One region of the Romboutsia sp. LXY-2 genome, then DNA from elsewhere that is predicted to be linked to it. Evidence: riboswitches for the same ligand, from Rfam matches in the RefSeq annotation. Region 1 holds a riboswitch; each other region holds the start of a gene.
The links. A riboswitch is a leader RNA that binds a small molecule or an ion and turns the genes downstream of it on or off. The one in region 1 is predicted to bind cyclic di-GMP.
Positions count from the first base shown of each region.

Region 1 (4,408 bases):
TAAAAATAGATAAAGAAAATGGTACGCTTATATTTGAAGATAATGGTATAGGTATGAGCGCTGATGAAGTTAATAAATATATAAATCAAGTTGCATTTTCTGGTGCAGAAGATTTCTTCAATAAATACAAGGATAAGATGAATGAAGAAAATGATATAATAGGTCACTTTGGATTAGGATTCTATTCTTCTTTCATGGTATCTAAAAAAGTTCAAATAGATACTTTATCTTATAAAGAAGATTCTAAACCTGTAAGATGGGTAAGTGAAGGTGGACTAGAATATGAAATAAGTGAAAGTGACACTAGAGACACTAGAGGTACTACAATTACTTTATACTTAGAAGATGATAGCAAGGAATTTTTAGAAGAATATACAGTAAGAAGTATAGTAGATAAGTATTGTTCATTCTTACCTGTAGATATATATTTAGAAACAATTAAAGAAAAATCAGATGAAGTTAAGGATGAAAACAAAGAGGAAGTAGTAGAACCAAAACCAATAAACGATACACATCCATTATGGTTAAAATCACCTAAGGATTGTACTGATGAAGAATACAAAGAGTTTTATAGAAAAGTATTTAGAACTTTTGACGAGCCATTATTCTGGATACATCTAAATGTTGATTATCCATTTAACTTAAAAGGTATATTATACTTCCCTAAATTAAAGAACGAGTTTGAACTTATAGAAGGTAAGGTTAAGCTATACAACAACCAAGTATTTGTTGCTGATAATATAAAAGAAGTAATACCTGAGTTTTTATTACTATTAAAAGGTGTAATAGATTGTCCAGACTTACCTCTAAATGTATCTAGAAGTTTCTTACAAAATGATAAAGATGTAAGTAAAATATCTAAGCATATTGTTAAGAAAGTTGCTGACAAACTTAAATCATTACACAAAAATGAAAAAGAAAATTACGAAAAATTCTGGGATGATATACAAGTATTTATCAAGTTTGGGTGCTTAAAAGATGAAGGATTCTATGATAAGGTAAAAGATAGTATATTATTTAAAACTATAAACTCTGAGTATGTAACGTTAAATGAATACTTAGAAAAAGCTAAAGAAAAACATGAAAATAAAGTATTCTATGTAAGTAATGAACAGCAGCAAGCTCAATATATAAAATTATTTAAGGATTATGAATTAGATGCTGTAATACTTGATTCTACAATAGATAATCACTTTATTTCATTTGCAGAATATAAAAATCAAGGTGTTAGTTTCAATAGAATAGATGCAGATTTATCTGATATTCTAAAAAATGGTGAAGAAGCTAGCAGTGAAACAAAAGAAACTATAGAAAACTTATTTAAGGATGCTGTAGGAGAAAGAATAAAAACTTATACAGTAGAAAGCTTAAAGAGTGAAGATACACCAGCTATAATACTAGTTTCAGAACACTCTAGAAGAATGGCTGAGATGAAGTCTCAATTTGCTGGTATGGATTTTGGCATGTCTTTTGAAGAAGAAAAGACATTAGTTATAAATAACAACAGTCCAATTGTTAAGAAGATTGTTGAGCTAAAAGATGATGAAAGTAAGAAAGAGCAGGTAGAGTTAATTTGTAATCAAATAGTTGATGTAGCATTACTTTCTAATAAAGAATTAGACTCTAAAGAGTTAGATGAATTTATAAAGAGAAATAACAAACTTATGAATATGATAATATCATTATAGTTTATAAAAAACCCCTCTAGTCATTTTTTGCGACGGAGGGGTTTTTATTATGATTATAAAATATAAAATAAAAATTTTCAGAAAATTTAAAAATGTAGTTGAAATATTATAAAACTTCGTATACTATTTAAATTAATAAAAACCTGATATAATTGGCAAACTTAGAGAAATCTGAGGACGCAAAGCTAAAGGGGCTAAGTATATTTATATAAGCCAGCCAGTTGCACTATAAACTTGAGTATTTTTGTGAAAATATTTAAGTTTATTTATAACGCAACTACCTTTAAAAATAAAAGGTAGTTTTTTTATTATCTAAGAAATATATACTACAAGTCCGCCAAATACGTTATAAATAGTTAAATTACAGTGCCACATTATGTATGGTTTTATAACTAATAATGGAGGTGATTAAATAAAAAATTATTTAGCAATTACTGATATCTTATGGAAAGAGATTTAATTAGGTTGAAAATTTTAAAGAGTAATCAGGGGGATGAGTATGAAAAATAAAAAAATATATGCAATAGCAGCATCAGCTATAATAGCGGCACCTATTATATTTACAACACCAGCATTTGCAGGAGCCAATGCAAGTGGATTATGGTCTAAATTAGAGAGACAATTAAGTGTTAATAGAATAATTAAAGACATAGAAAGATTATCTATGGATGAGTTATTAGAAAATAATAAAGATAATGCAAGGGTAACTGGATTTGAAGGGGAGCATGAGGCAGCGGATTATATATTAGGTCAGTTTAATAAACTTGGTCTTAACACAGAGTTAAGAACTATTGATGGTATAGATGGATTTATAGATGAAGGGTCAGCTTGTATTGTAGATGGGACAAATCTTTCTGTAAAAACTATGACATATTCTCAACCTACAAATGGAGAATTAAAAGGAGAATTAGCCTATGCTGGAATAGGAACTGAAGATGAATGTAGGGAAGTGAACTTAGAAGGTAAAATAGCACTTATACAAAGGGGTAGCATATCTTTTGCAGAAAAAGCAAAAAATGCTTATGCTAATGGTGCAGTAGGTGTAATTATATATAACAATACAAATGGAACATTAAGTGGGACATTGGGTTCTTTAGCTGATAGTAAAGGGCCAACTGTTGGTATGAGTAAAGCAGATGGAGAAGCATTATTATCGAAGATAAATTCGGGACAAACTGTAGAAGCTTCTCTTGAAGTAAATACTTTAGTAAAAAAAGATAGTTATTCTTACAATGTAATAGGAGAAATACCAGCTCACAAAAATGCTAAAAACCCTCAAACTATAGTAATAGGAGCACATTTTGATAGTGTAAGTTGTCCAGGAGCAAATGATAATGCAAGTGGTACTGCTACTATATTAGAAGTTGCTAAATTATTATCTCAACCAGAATTTAAAAATAAATTACAATATAATGTAAGATTTGTGGCATTTGGAGCAGAAGAAATAGGGTTAATAGGTTCTGATGAATATGTTGCCCAACTTGTAGACTCAGGAGAGGCTAAAGATATAGCAGGTATGATAAATCTTGACATGGTTGGAGTTGGAGAGAGTCTAGTAACATATAATATAAATAATAATGCAGATCATAAGATGACTGATATTGCAGAGGCAAGTATAAAAGAATTAGGATATGAATATGGTGGACATTATAACTCAGGTTCAAGTGATCATGCACCATTTGAATATGCAGGAATACCGGCAGTATTTATACAATTCTCGCCGGACCCATACTATCATACAGATGAAGATACTGTAGATAAAATAGATCCAAATAACATATATGAAACATCTACTGTAGTATTAGATATGATTATGGATATGAATAATAAGAAACCAGGAAATTCTAATAAAAAGATAGTAAAAACAGATATGGAATATGAGAATCAACAGATGCCAAGAAAATAGGTAACAAAATAGTATAATTAGCTCAATATTTGAGATAGTTGTTTTAAGCCAAGATGATTTAATATATTAAATTATCTTGGCTTATTTATATAGTTATCTAAAGTTAACTATATAAATATAGTTGAATCATTTATGATTTTTTTATGTTTTATTTTAAAATAATTAAATTTATTTTTTTAGCTTGAGTTATTAAAATAAACGATTTCTTCAATTTTAATTTAATAAATAAAGAATATATGTCGAAAAAAATGTAAAAAAATTGTTTATTTTTGGGTAAAGATGTATTACAATAAGTTTAATTAATTTAGGGAATTTTCTAAAAATTATAATGTATTACAAAAAGGAGGACAACATGAGCAATCAGAAAAACTTAAAAAAGAGCATCGGATTATTTGCAGCTTTATCAACAGTTATTGGTATAGTAATAGGATCTGGTGTATTCTTTAAGGCTAATGCAGTATTCGCAGCAACAGGAGCACCAGGACTTGGAATCATAGCGTGGGGATTAGCAGGACTTATAACAATAGCAGCAGGACTTACATCTGCAGAGCTTGCAGCAGCAATACCTGAAACGGGTGGTATGGTAATATACCTAAAAAGAATATATGGAAATAAAATTGGATTTTTAACAGGGTGGATGTTATCTATATTATATTATCCTGGTCTTATGGCAGCACTAGGATTTATATTTGCTAGTAATTTTGCATCACTTGTAGGACTTGATGCTTCAGCAGTACCTGTGATAGCTATTGGAGTAATAGTACTACTTGCATTTGCTAACAGTTTAGGTTCAAAAGCAGGTGGTGCTATACAA
Region 1 is NZ_JBKFGI010000001.1:256,722-261,129, reverse strand. It holds gene htpG (molecular chaperone HtpG) at 1-1,688, shown strand, start outside; cyclic di-GMP riboswitch class I at 1,833-1,917, shown strand; gene ACI48P_RS01190 (M20/M25/M40 family metallo-hydrolase) at 2,188-3,594, shown strand; gene ACI48P_RS01185 (APC family permease) at 3,947-4,408, shown strand, end outside.

Region 2 (4,408 bases), on a different contig from region 1:
AAAGTTAGATCCTACTGTTGTTATGGCAAGTGATATTTTATATGAAGATATAGTTTATAAAAGAGAAGAAAATGGATGGTATAGAGCAGAACCAGTACAAATAATATTCAAAATAAAATGCAATAAAAATGGATATATAAATATAGTAAACCCAGGTAGTAAATTTGAATATAACGATATATTTGGAAATAAGCAGGAAGTTAAAATACCAGAATTATCCTTGAATATAGGTCTTAATTCAAAGGTAACTATAGATGTTAGAGATTCATCAGGACCAATTAAAGATAGATATGATTCTAGTGACAATGCGCAAATGAACTACATTAAATTGATCCAAAATGAATTTAAGCAAGATTACAAGCTATTTGGAGAATCCTATGCAGATATTAAATTTGAAGGTGATGATATAAATCATTTAAAGTATCAAGTAATAAAGGAAGATACTACTCAAGAGGAAATAGATAGTAACTGGAGTATTATAGAAGGATCAAGCAACAATGGAAATATAAATGGGGATATAGATTTATCTAAAAATGGATATTTGACTCAACAATCTTATGATGTATCAGCTCTTCCGCAATATGGTATAGATAGTACAAACATAGGTTGGTTAACAAGTCAATGGGAGAAAAGAGAGGATTTATACAAGTATCCTTACTCAGATGGTGCAAGCTATAAACCTGCGTCTACAACAACTACCAATAATCCGAGTGATTATGTAAGAGAAGAAAAATATTATAATCCTATAACTCAAAGAGAAGAAAGTAGATGGGTACCACAAAATGTATTTACTCAGTACTCCAATGTAGGTGGGACATATAAAGAAGCAAGTAAAACATGGGGATATATAAAGGTACCTGAAAGTGGAGAGTATAGATTTGGTACAAAATCAGACGATGGAATAAAAGTAACTATAAATGTAGATGGCGAAAATATAGTTCTTGTAGAAAATTTTACAGTTCATGGCCCAAAATGGGATAACCCACAAAATAAAATTAACTTAGATAAAAATAAGTACTATCCTATATTTATAGAGTATTTTAACTGTGGAGCTGAAGCTGCATTTAATCTTAAGTATACTACAACTACAAAAAGTGGAAATGAGCGAGACTATAAAAATATACCTAAAGAATGGTTTTATCCTTCTAAAAGTAAAGCCCCGGGTGAAACATCAGATGGTGGATTTACAGGTGAAAGTGGTGTTAAGATACCTGAAGAACCAGGCAAATATTATATATTATATGAGTCTGGAATGAAAACAGGTGATAATTTTAAAATGACAAAGCAAGGTAAATATGGTCCATTTATTGTTGATACAAGATTTACACTACAAAGAAGTATAACAAACTATTACAATAATAATTTTGTACTAGAATATACATTAACACCAAACAATATACCTGTAACAGATTTTTATCGAACAAAACAGGATCTTAACAATGCTCAGTTAGTGCAAAGTTTATATGTAAACAATATTCAATTAACAGATATTTTACCGAATGGATTTGATGTAAAATCTCAGATAGGATCATCAACACATACATTCAACTATGCCTATAATAGTGGGAGTACAAATAAATTAAATGGTGTAATTGAAGGCGTTGTTAATTATAAACTAAACACTCAAGCAGATGCCAAAGAAGGTTATTTTTATTATTCAGAACCTGTGAAGATAAGACTAGAAATAAGCAGTGAGAATCTTGGAAAAGTGATATTTAGTGAATCAGATGGTAAAATTATTTATAATGATGTATCTTTGAATAATAAGCAAATAATTAAAGAACAAAATTTACCTGAAAGTAGTTTTATTCTTCAAGGTATAAATAAAATAGTGTCACATGGACTACTACTTACTGATAAAAATAATTATAAAGTCCAAGAAGGTACTATAAATGGTGTAAAAAATGTATATTATACCTTGGGAGTTAAAGTAGATATAAATAAAGATAATGGGAATTTCAAAGTAGTAATACCGGAAAATGCCATGCTAGATGAAGATAGCATATATCTATATAGGTATAATGAAGATATGACAGTTGACCCTAATTCAAAAATAAAAATTGGTTCACAATATATTACAGGAAGAACTATTGATGTTAAGGGTTTAAATAGATTTAATAACAAAAAAACAAGCTATGTATTGGCCTATTCATTATTACTACAGGATAACGGGCAATATTCATCTATAGCTAATATGGATAGGGATATTCCGACAATTTTAAATATTAGTGAAGAGATGCCAGAATTATTTTAATAATAAAATCAGAAGCTATAAAAATAGCTTCTAATTTTATTGATTTATTAAATGTAAGTAGTAAAAGAATATATACTAAAGTAGTAATACTATAAAATAATAATATGGTAAAAAATGTAATAAAAGTAATGCGTGTAGAGATAAAACATGCTATAATTAGTATATAAAAATACTATAGATACTAAGAAGTATGTCTTGTACATGGGCACCTGAGACATATGGAGTAAGTGGTGCAACCGGCTATCTAAATTATATAGATTTTCTATATATATTTGAGGCCTTTTTTTATGTCTATAGTAATGAAAATTGAGGGGGAACTTTTATGTTAAAGAAAAAGAAAAACAACAAAGGTTTTACATTAGTAGAACTATTAGTAGTAATAGCAATTATAGGTATATTAGCAATAGTAGCAGTACCCGCATTATTTAAGCAAATAGATAAGTCTAAAGGAGCAGATATATCTGCTACTGTAGCTTCTATAAAATCAGCAACAACTGTTTTCTATTCAGACAATGATGTGGTACCAACAAGCATAGCAGCAGCTTCTGGCGGAACAGCAACAACAGATTTATTGGTAGGTGGATACTTAGATTCTAATCCAGATGTTCCGAATAAAGTTACATACACACTAGCGGCAGGATCAACACAAGCAACTAAAGGTGTTACTTTAGTAATAGATATAAAAGGATCATATATGAGTAATGCTTCAATAGATAAATTAGCTTCAGATCTTGGTGTTACAAAAGAAAGTACTCCTAATAACGGATCGACAGCAACCATAAAAGTACCTTTAATTAAAGATTAATATATATTAGAAGTGGAGATATTTATCTCCACTTTTTGCATGTTGATAATTTTTATTGAGTTTATATAAGTTAATAGCTTCATAATTGATACGACTCACAGGGGAATCATTGATTGAGAATGCTTATATATAAATAATTAATATAGTCCTCGTCATAAAAAATATTTATATTTAGTTAAAAATATTTAAATATAAATGATTGGAATAATAAAAAATAAATACTGCTATTAGTATGAATATATATTAATTTTACAATATAGATAAATAACAATAGATATATTATAATATCTATAAATTGGGTTTATAATGTAAAATATTAGAAAAAGAGGAGACATATAAAGTGGATATATATGAATGGCTAAATAAAGGTGTCAATCTAGGAGCATCAGATATACATATAACAGTAGGTACAAATCCTATGGCAAGAGTAAAGGATAGATTTATAAAACTATCAGATACAATCCTAACTAATGAACACACAAAACCAATAGTACTTGAAATAGCAGGAGAGGAAAGATTTAAACTACTAGACCAAATAGGAGAGTTAGACTTCTCTGCATCTTTAGAAGACGGAAATAGATTTAGAGTAAATGCTTACAAGCAAAAAGGAAATTATACCCTAGCAATAAGAACAATAAACGCAGACATACCAAATTTCGAAAATCTAAATTTACCACAAGTATTAACCAGTTTCACAAAAAAACACAAAGGTCTAGTATTAGTAACAGGGCCTACAGGGAGTGGTAAAAGTACTACATTAGCTAGCCTTATAGATATCATAAATACAAACAGACAAGCCCATATAATAACACTAGAAGACCCTATAGAGTACGTACATAAGCACAAAAACAGTATAGTAAATCAAAGAGAGATAGGAACAGACTCAAAGAGCTTTCACTCAGCCTTAAGAGCTATACTTCGTCAAGACCCTGATGTAATACTTATAGGAGAGATGAGAGACACTGAATCTATATCAATAGCTCTTACAGCAGCTGAGACAGGTCATCTAGTATTTTCTACACTACATACAGTAGGAGCGGCAAAAACCATTGATAGGATAGTAGATATGTTTCCATCAGAGCAACAGCAACAAATAAGAATACAGCTATCAACAGTATGTGAAGGTGTAATATCTCAACAGTTAATACCTACAGCAGATGGACAAGGAAGGGTAGCTGCTTTGGAGATAATGATAGCAAATACAGCAATAAGAAACCTGATAAGAGAAAATAAAACATTCCAAATACCAAACATAATACAAACATCATCAAGACAAGGTATGCAGACTATGGATCAAGACTTAATAAACTTATATAGACAAGATAAAATAACTACAGATGCTGTATTAA
Region 2 is NZ_JBKFGI010000019.1:53,981-58,388, forward strand. It holds gene ACI48P_RS20745 (VWA domain-containing protein) at 1-2,254, shown strand, start outside; cyclic di-GMP riboswitch class II at 2,422-2,505, shown strand; gene ACI48P_RS20750 (type II secretion system protein) at 2,577-3,059, shown strand; gene ACI48P_RS20755 (type IV pilus twitching motility protein PilT) at 3,400-4,408, shown strand, end outside.
Region 2: linked by a shared signal. The riboswitch ahead of ACI48P_RS20750 (type II secretion system protein) and the one ahead of ACI48P_RS01190 (M20/M25/M40 family metallo-hydrolase) in region 1 are both predicted to bind cyclic di-GMP.

Region 3 (4,408 bases), on a different contig from region 1:
ACAGTAGAAGAAATTCAAGATACTGTAGAGCTATTACTTATGGAATCAAATAGAAAAGATGTAGCTAAAAAATACATCTTATACAGAGAAAAAAGATCAGATATTAGAAGTACAAAATGGAAAATGGACGAACTTCAAAAATCCATATGGAGCAATAAATATCAATACAACAATGAGTCTTTCAACGAATGGATAGAAAGAATATCTGGAGGCAATAAGAAAATAGCAAAGCTAATAAAAGAGAGAAAGTTCTTATTTGCAGGGCGAATATTAGCAAATAGAGGATTGCCAAAGGAAGGTATAAAAGTAACCTACTCAAATTGCTACGTATTAACACCACCTGAAGATAGTATAGAAAGTATCTTTGACACAGCTAAAAGACTAGCAAGAACCTTTAGCTATGGTGGAGGAGTAGGCTTTGATATTTCAAAACTAAGACCAAAAGGATCAGCTGTGCATAACTCAGCTAAGACAACTACAGGTGCAGTATCCTTTATGGATTTATACAGTATGACAACAGGGCTAATAGGACAAAGAGGAAGACGAGGAGCATTAATGATATCAATGGATGTTAATCATCCTGATATTGGAGAATTTATAGATATAAAGACAGATTTAGAAAGAGTAACTAAGGCAAATATATCAGTTAGAATAAATGATGAGTTTATGAAAGCTGTTGAAAATAAAGAAAAGTATGAGTGTAAATTTGTAGTAGACTCAACGGGTGAAGTTGTAAGTAAGGTAGTAGATGCTTATGAGCTTTTCATGAAGTTAGTAGTAAACAACTGGGACTATGCAGAACCAGGAATACTATTTTGGGACCACATTGAGAAAAATCATTTATTAAGTGAAGATAAAGAATTTAAATATGCAGGAGTTAATCCATGTGCGGAGGAGCCATTACCAGCAGGAGGTAGTTGTTTATTGGGCTCAATAAATTTATCTGAATTTATAGTAGAACCATTTACAGATAACGCAATATTTGATATAGAGAAATTTAAAGACTGTGTCCATGAAAGTGTAGTAGCACTTAATGAAGTATTAGAAGAAGGACTAGATTTACATCCATTAAAAGAGCAAAAAGAAACAGTAGGTAAATACAGACAAATAGGTCTTGGTGTAATGGGAATTGCTGATATGATGATAAAGCTAAACATAAGATATGGCTCAAAAGAAGCTATAGACCTTTGCGAAACTTTATCAAAAACAATGCTAAATGCGGCAGTAAAACAGTCAGCACTGATAGCAAAAGCAAAAGGAACTTATGAAAATTACAACAAAGAAGCCTTATTTAGTTCAGAGTTCTTCAAAAATAACGTAGAGCAAGATGTTAAAGAACTAGTTGAAAAATATGGTCTTAGAAATTCTCAAATACTTACAATACCACCAACAGGTTCAATTTCAACAATGCTTGGAATAAGTGGTGGAATAGAGCCAATGTTTAATACGTCCTACACAAGAAAGACAGAGACACTACATGACAAGGATGTATATTACAAGGTATACACTCCAATAGTTGAACAATACATGGATGTGAAGGATTTAATAGATGAAAAAGATCTACCAGACATCTTTGTAACAGCTATGACTTTAAGCCCTAAAGAAAGAATAGAAATGCAAAATGCTTGGCAAAAATACATTGATGCATCAATTTCATCAACAATAAATCTTCCTTATCAAGCTACTCCTAAAGATGTTTACGATATATATATGTTAGCTTGGAAAAATAATCTTAAGGGAATAACAATATATCGTGATGGATGTAAGAGAAGTGGTGTACTATTAAACGATAAAAATAAGAACAAGAAAAGTGAAGATAAAGAAAGTAGCGAAGAAAAGACAGAAGAGAAAAATGTAAAAGAAGTTAAGAAGGAAAGTAATGCTGAACATAATAAAGATAGTAATAAAGAACATGAAAGTGAAAGATTTGTTTGCCCAGAGTGTGGTAATGAAGCAATAATACCTACAGGTGGTTGCGCTATTTGTATGCAGTGTGGTTATAGTAAGTGCAATTAAGTAGTATTAAAGATAAGAATCCTGATAATACTTAGAGTATATAAAAAGAAGTCTGGGTATTAGTACAAGGAGAAAGAATGGATAATAATGAATTAAATAGTTCGCTAGATAATAATAAAGGTATAATATTTGTGTGTAGATACTGTGGTGAATTGTTTTGGAGCTTTGAAGAAAGAGACAAGCATAAAGCAAACTGTGAGCACAAAAAAGTTATTAAGTTAAGTAGACAAGTAGAGGTATACTAGTAGTGCATATAAGTAATGTTTGAGAAATAATGATTTCTTTACTATTAAGAGGTTATAGTCTATGAAAATAAAGTAGTTTAGCATAAAAGCTAGACTACTTTATTTTATTGTAGAAAAATGTAATAATTAGGAATCTAAATTATTCTAAAGTACCATTAAAATTACTACCCCATTATGATTACAACCATTAAAAATTAATTTAAAATATAATTAAAAAGTATTAAAATTATTAATCTTTTAAGTGAAGAAAAAAATAGTTTTTAGAAGTGAAGAAATATATCTTATATGTGGGCACTTAGAGATATATGGAGCTAGTAGTGCAACCGGCTAAATAACTGGTATATTTTTAAGGGGGAATAAATATGCAAGTTATTGTAATATCAGAATCACTTATAATTAGAAAAGGTATAGAAGGCATATTATCAAAAGAAAACTGTGTAAGAGACATTACAGAAAGTCATATATTTTCAGAAGCATATGAAGGAAATTATGATTTAATACTTATCGATTTAAACAAGAATAATGAACAATATTTAGATTATATTAGAGAAATAAAATGTAAGACTAATGCCAAAATCATGATATTAGATTTTTATGAAAATAAAAGTATATTTTCAAAATGTATGAAGGCAGGAGTAGATGGATACATATTGGCAAATATCGATTCAGAAGATATAGCTTATGCTGTAAAACAATTATCTAAAGGAAAAAAATATTACGATGGAGATTTTATAGAAAATTATATATCAAGAAAAAGTACAGAACAAGTGGATGAACTTACAAAAAGAGAAAGAGAAATACTAATATGCATAGCAAAAGGTAAAAGTAATTTTGAAATATCAAAGGACTTATTTATAACTGAACATACAGTAAAAAAACATACCAGCAATATTTTCTCTAAACTAAATTTAAAAGACCGAATTCAAGCAGCAATATATGCTTACGACAAGGGGCTATTAGTATTATAAAATATAAAAATAAGATTAGACTAGTGAAAAATTTATTTCCACTAGTCTAATTTCAGTAACATTTTTAAGCTCTAGTTAAATTAAATAAATAGTCTAGATATACCTGTTTGATTGAAATCTTTTTATCCTTAGAAATAGGTACCTGGCTTCCATTAGATAAAAGAAAATCACAATCAGAATAATTTTTCACATGCTCCAAGTTTACAATATAGCTTCTATGGCATCTTAAAAATATATCAGAATCTAATAATTTTTCAATCTGAGATAATGTCATATACGTCTTTATTGAATCAGAGGTAGTATGTATCAAACAATATTTATTAAATACTTCAATATATAAGATATTTTTTTGTAGAATCTTTATTAATAATCTATTAGATAAGACTTCAATATACTTTGAAGGCTGTGATAATAGTGAAAAACATCTATTTAAAGTGTTTAGAAGAACTTCAGATTTTATTGGTTTAACCAAGTAATCAAATGCATACACAGAGAATGCATCAAGGGCATGCTCATTACTAACAGTAGTAAAAATTATAATACAGCTTGAATCTATTTCTCTAATTTTTCTTGCAATATCAATACCAGTCATATCACTATTATCATTTAGATAAATATCTAAAAATATAAGGTTGATTTTATTCTCCTCAAAATTATTAAATAGATCATTACTATTACTACATGTAATTATATCAATATAATATTTATTTAAAAAACAATAGTTTTTAATATTATCGTAAAGAGTCATTCTATCGGTTTCTAAGTCATCACATATTATTATTCGCAAGTAAACACCTCTCAAAATATAGTTTTACAATAAAATTATTATATTTATTATAACATTAATTTTCAGAAAAATTATTAGAGTTGATTTCTATTTACACCATAAATTACCAAATTACGAAATGATACTTATATAAATTTCTTATTTTATTACAATTAAGTTATATAAATATAAAGAAGAAACAAATAGCTGTTTACAGAAGTATGGGGGAAATATGAATATACTAGTAGTTTCAAGTTCATTAATTATTAGAAGCGGATTAATAAATATATTAGATGGTGAAAGTATTGTATCAAGTATTGTGCAATGTAACACTTATGAAAAATTAGATTTAGAAGGAATTGATACAATAATTACAGATACAAATAATGGGAATATTAAATATTTAAACTTCT
Region 3 is NZ_JBKFGI010000011.1:93,414-97,821, reverse strand. It holds gene ACI48P_RS16450 (adenosylcobalamin-dependent ribonucleoside-diphosphate reductase) at 1-2,016, shown strand, start outside; gene ACI48P_RS16445 (hypothetical protein) at 2,094-2,261, shown strand; cyclic di-GMP riboswitch class II at 2,516-2,599, shown strand; gene ACI48P_RS16440 (LuxR C-terminal-related transcriptional regulator) at 2,624-3,229, shown strand; gene ACI48P_RS16435 (LytR/AlgR family response regulator transcription factor) at 3,294-4,016, opposite strand; gene ACI48P_RS16430 (response regulator transcription factor) at 4,228-4,408, shown strand, end outside.
Region 3: linked by a shared signal. The riboswitch ahead of ACI48P_RS16440 (LuxR C-terminal-related transcriptional regulator) and the one ahead of ACI48P_RS01190 (M20/M25/M40 family metallo-hydrolase) in region 1 are both predicted to bind cyclic di-GMP.

Region 4 (4,408 bases), on a different contig from region 1:
TGGATCAACTGGCACTTCCGGTTTCGTTGGATCAACTGGTACTTCCGGCTTCGTTGGATCAACTGGTACTTCCGGTTTCGTCGGTTCCTCTGGCACTAAAGGTGTTTCCTCTTTTTCTGTTTTAACTGTGTTACTTACTCTATTACCGTCTTGATTGTAAAGAGTATTTGAAACAGTCGTCCCAGGTTTTACATTTGAAAAATCTGTTACTATTTTTATTTCTTGTCTAACATTTTCTTCTAATGCTTTTTTATTAGTTATATTAACAATGTGTGTTTTCTCATCATAATTTACATCAAAGTAATCTGTCTCTTCACTTGAAACATATTTAACATCTCCATGTAATTTATCAAATATATTTATTCCACCTTTATCAAATCTATTGCTATTTTCAAATACTATAGTATATGTAACGATTTGATTAGGATCATTATGCTCTATAAAGTTTCTATCTACTTTTTTATATCCAATAGTAGATCCAGAATAATCAAATGGAATTACTTCAAATTCTTCTTTTCCAGTTAATCTGACTCCATTTTCTGTATAATCTATTTTTGCTGTATTCAAAAGTTCCATTGTATCATCTAAAATTTTTACTGTATATTCTATTCTATACATATTAGTGTCAGATTTAGTTATTAAGTTATCATAATTTAAATTTCCTAAATCAACGAGAAAATTATCTTTTGACTTTTTTATATCCTTTACTTTATCTCTAGCATCTTTTATTTGCATGCCATAAGGACCGTTATAATACCTTTTAATTTTAAGTGAATCTTCTACTAATTCCATACCATAAGGTAATTGGTCACTTACAATTACCTTATCTAAACAACCATTTTTAGTATTTACTTCTATTACGAAATCAACCGTCTTGCAACCTGGTTTAATTTCTCCGCGTTGTGCAGCTACTTGTGTGTAGTAATTATTCTTAGGATTTGTCGGTGCATATTTAATTAAAACTCTATTTTCTGTACCTACTTCCCCATGTCTTTCAGGGCTTATTGTTATGGTGCTACTAGATTTTATATCTCCTTGGGATACAGTTACCGTAGCATCGATATCGTAGTTTGTATTATTCCTCGCCATGGCCCCTAATCCAAAGTATCCTTGAAAGCCTAACCTAACATTCTGTCCAAATACAAGTCTATACACCCTATCAGATACTTTCTGTATTTCTTTGAAATGCTTATTTCCTTCCCATCCAATTTGTACATTTTCAAGTCCTTTAGGAATTTGGACTTCCATATAGTCCCCTTCTTTTAATGCTCCATTGTTATTGATGTTGTAATCAACTTTAAATTTCACATATGAACCTGATTCTACCTTTTGAGAATCAGTAGTAATATTTACTGACATATGACTACTGGTCTCTGTAGCAAAAACTAGGCCAGGATTAAAGTTGTATACTAGGTATATAAATGCAAATATAAAACATAATAACCTTTTTACACCATTCCTTTTACTCATTTCTGTTCCCTCCATTGATTTTAATTTTTATAGTCTTTTTTTGCCTAGTGTTTATTTCATAGTTAAATGAATTATATTTAAAACAAAAAAAGACTATGATTAAAAATCATAGCCGGTTGCATCACTAACTCAACATACTCAAGGTGCCCATATTAAGAGTATGCTTCAACGTTTCTATGTGTAAAATTGTACTTAATGATGTAATTGATTATATCAGTCCTAAGGCACTTTGTAAATAATTGGTATGATTTCTTACTTATTTTTTTTCAAATTTTCTTATAAATTCTTCTTTCTCCAATTAACTAGTGTCTTTTATTCATCTATAGCGCTTTTACTTTAAACCCTCCACCTCTTACTTCATCTACATTATTAATAGATACAAATGCATTTTCATCAGTTTCATATATTAATTCTTTTACCTTAATAACTTGATTCGATGATACTATACAATAAATTAACTTCTTTTTATTATTCGTATACGCACCTTCAGCTTCTAAGAAAGTAACTCCTCTATGTATCTTAGTCATTATGGCTTCAGCTATTTCTTCATATTTATCTGATATAAGCAAAATAGATTTCTGTTTATTAAAGCAATTTTTTGCAGCTTCTAATGTTACAGACGTTATGTACATAGATACTATAGTGTACATAGCCAGCCTAACACCAAATATCATCCCACCAGCACACACTATTAATGTGTTTATTAATAAAAATGTTAATCCTATAGGTATATCATACTTTATTTTTAAAATAGCTGTAACAATATCCATTCCACCTAAAGATGCATTAGCTTTAAAAATTAATCCTAATCCTATACCTACAAAAACTCCTCCAAATATTGATTGCATCATAATATCATCGATATTTATAAATGCAAATAAATCTTGTGTAAATCCTAGTGCTATAGAATATATAATCATATTTATTAAGCTACTGTAGAAAAACTCCTTATCTACATATTTTCTAGAATATAAAAATATAGGTATATTTATTACGAATATAAAAATACCCATATTAATATTGTACATATAGTCTACAAGAACTGCTATTCCGGCAAAACCATTACTAAGTAAATTTGCCGGAGCCAAGAATCCATTGATTCCTATAATTGATAATATAATTCCTACAGTAATTAATAAGATTCTAATAAACTTATCTTTCCCCATTTAATTTCTCTCCTTTTTATATAATTAGCCCCCTAAGATAATTATATATCAATTACTCATACTAATAGTTGTATACATATATATCACCTAAAATTTATTTGTATGGTATTCTGTATCTGTAGGTAATCTATAATAACTAGTATCGAAATTTATTTTCCAATTTATTTCCATCATTCTATATCCTTGTTACTTATTATATCAAAAGTATAAAAACACACTTTATTAGAGTGTGCTTTCCATAATATATTCTATATATCCCGAGTCTTCATTATTTTGTTCTTTAATTATCTTAAATCCTCTATTAATATAAAACTTAACTGATTTATAATTATCCTTATATACTGCTAAATTTAATTTTTTATATCTTGCTAATGTGTAATTTATTAAACATTTACCTATGCCCTTCCCTTGTGATTCTATATCAACGAATAAAGCACCAATAAACTCATTATTTATAACACTTATAAATCCTTTTATAATATCATCCTCTTCATATACAAAAGTATTCGATATTGGTATGTACACATTTTTTACAGTATCATAGTTAATCTCCCAATATTGTTTTTTCATGAATTTATGAGCTTCTATAGTACTTTCTAGCCATATTTCCATTATTTTATCTATATCTTTATTTTCTAATTCTCTAATCATAATATTCACCCTTTCTATATATCTATATTTAAATATTAACATTATTAATTCTATGTTACTAGGTTCATAAATAAATCTATATTGATCTTGCACAATATTTAAAAGTTTCTAACCTATCATAAAAAATTGTTGACAATAAATCTAAAGATGGTTAATATAATAATAGTAATCATTACTACTATTACTCAGGAGGTATTAACTATGAATTTAAAAGGAACTAAAACAGAACAAAACTTAATGGCCGCTTTTGCAGGTGAATCTCAAGCTAGAAACAAGTATACTTACTATGCTTCTCAAGCTAAAAAAGAAGGTTACAACAAAATAGCTGCAGTATTCGAAGAAACTGCTCATAATGAAATGGCTCATGCAAAAATGTGGTTTAAGCTATTACATGAAGGTATTCCTACTACTGAAGAAAATTTAAAAGATGCTGCTAGTGGTGAAAACTACGAGTGGGTTGATATGTATGAGCAATTTGCTAAAGATGCAGAAGAAGAAGGATTCACTCAAATAGCATTCTTATTAAGAGCTGTTGGTAAAATCGAAAAGCAACACGAAGAAAGATACTTAGAACTATTAAAGAATGTTCAGGAAGAAAAAGTATTTGCTAAAGAAGAATCAGTTGAATGGAGATGTATGAACTGTGGCCATGTTCACGTAGGACCTAAAGCATTAGCAAAATGTCCAGTATGCGACCATCCTCAATCATACTTTGAAGTAAAATCTGAAAAATTCTAATTGTATTAATATGTATTCCTAAACTTACCATACAATAATAATTGACAATCAGGGTATATTTTTTTAGAATAATATTAATAATAATTACTATTATTATTCTAAAGGAGGAATGTTATGAAGTTCTCAAAACAACGAAAACTAATTCTGGATACAATACTTGAGAGTGATATACATCCTACAGCTGATTTTATTTATAATCATCTAAAAAAAGATAACCCTGAATTAAGTTTAGGAACTGTGTATAGAAATTTAGCTCAATTAGTTGACAATGGCTTTATAAGTAAGGTTAGCATGCCTAATCAACCTGATAGGTTTGATAAAAATGTAAGTTCACACGCTCATCTAATTTGTAATAGTTGCGGTGAGATTTATGACCTTGAGTC
Region 4 is NZ_JBKFGI010000009.1:95,235-99,642, reverse strand. It holds partial or broken gene ACI48P_RS15930 (hypothetical protein) at 1-1,470, opposite strand, end outside; cyclic di-GMP riboswitch class II at 1,572-1,655, opposite strand; gene ACI48P_RS15925 (YitT family protein) at 1,791-2,636, opposite strand; gene ACI48P_RS15920 (N-acetyltransferase) at 2,859-3,287, opposite strand; gene rbr (rubrerythrin) at 3,489-4,025, shown strand; gene ACI48P_RS15910 (Fur family transcriptional regulator) at 4,140-4,408, shown strand, end outside.
Region 4: linked by a shared signal. The riboswitch ahead of ACI48P_RS15930 (hypothetical protein) and the one ahead of ACI48P_RS01190 (M20/M25/M40 family metallo-hydrolase) in region 1 are both predicted to bind cyclic di-GMP.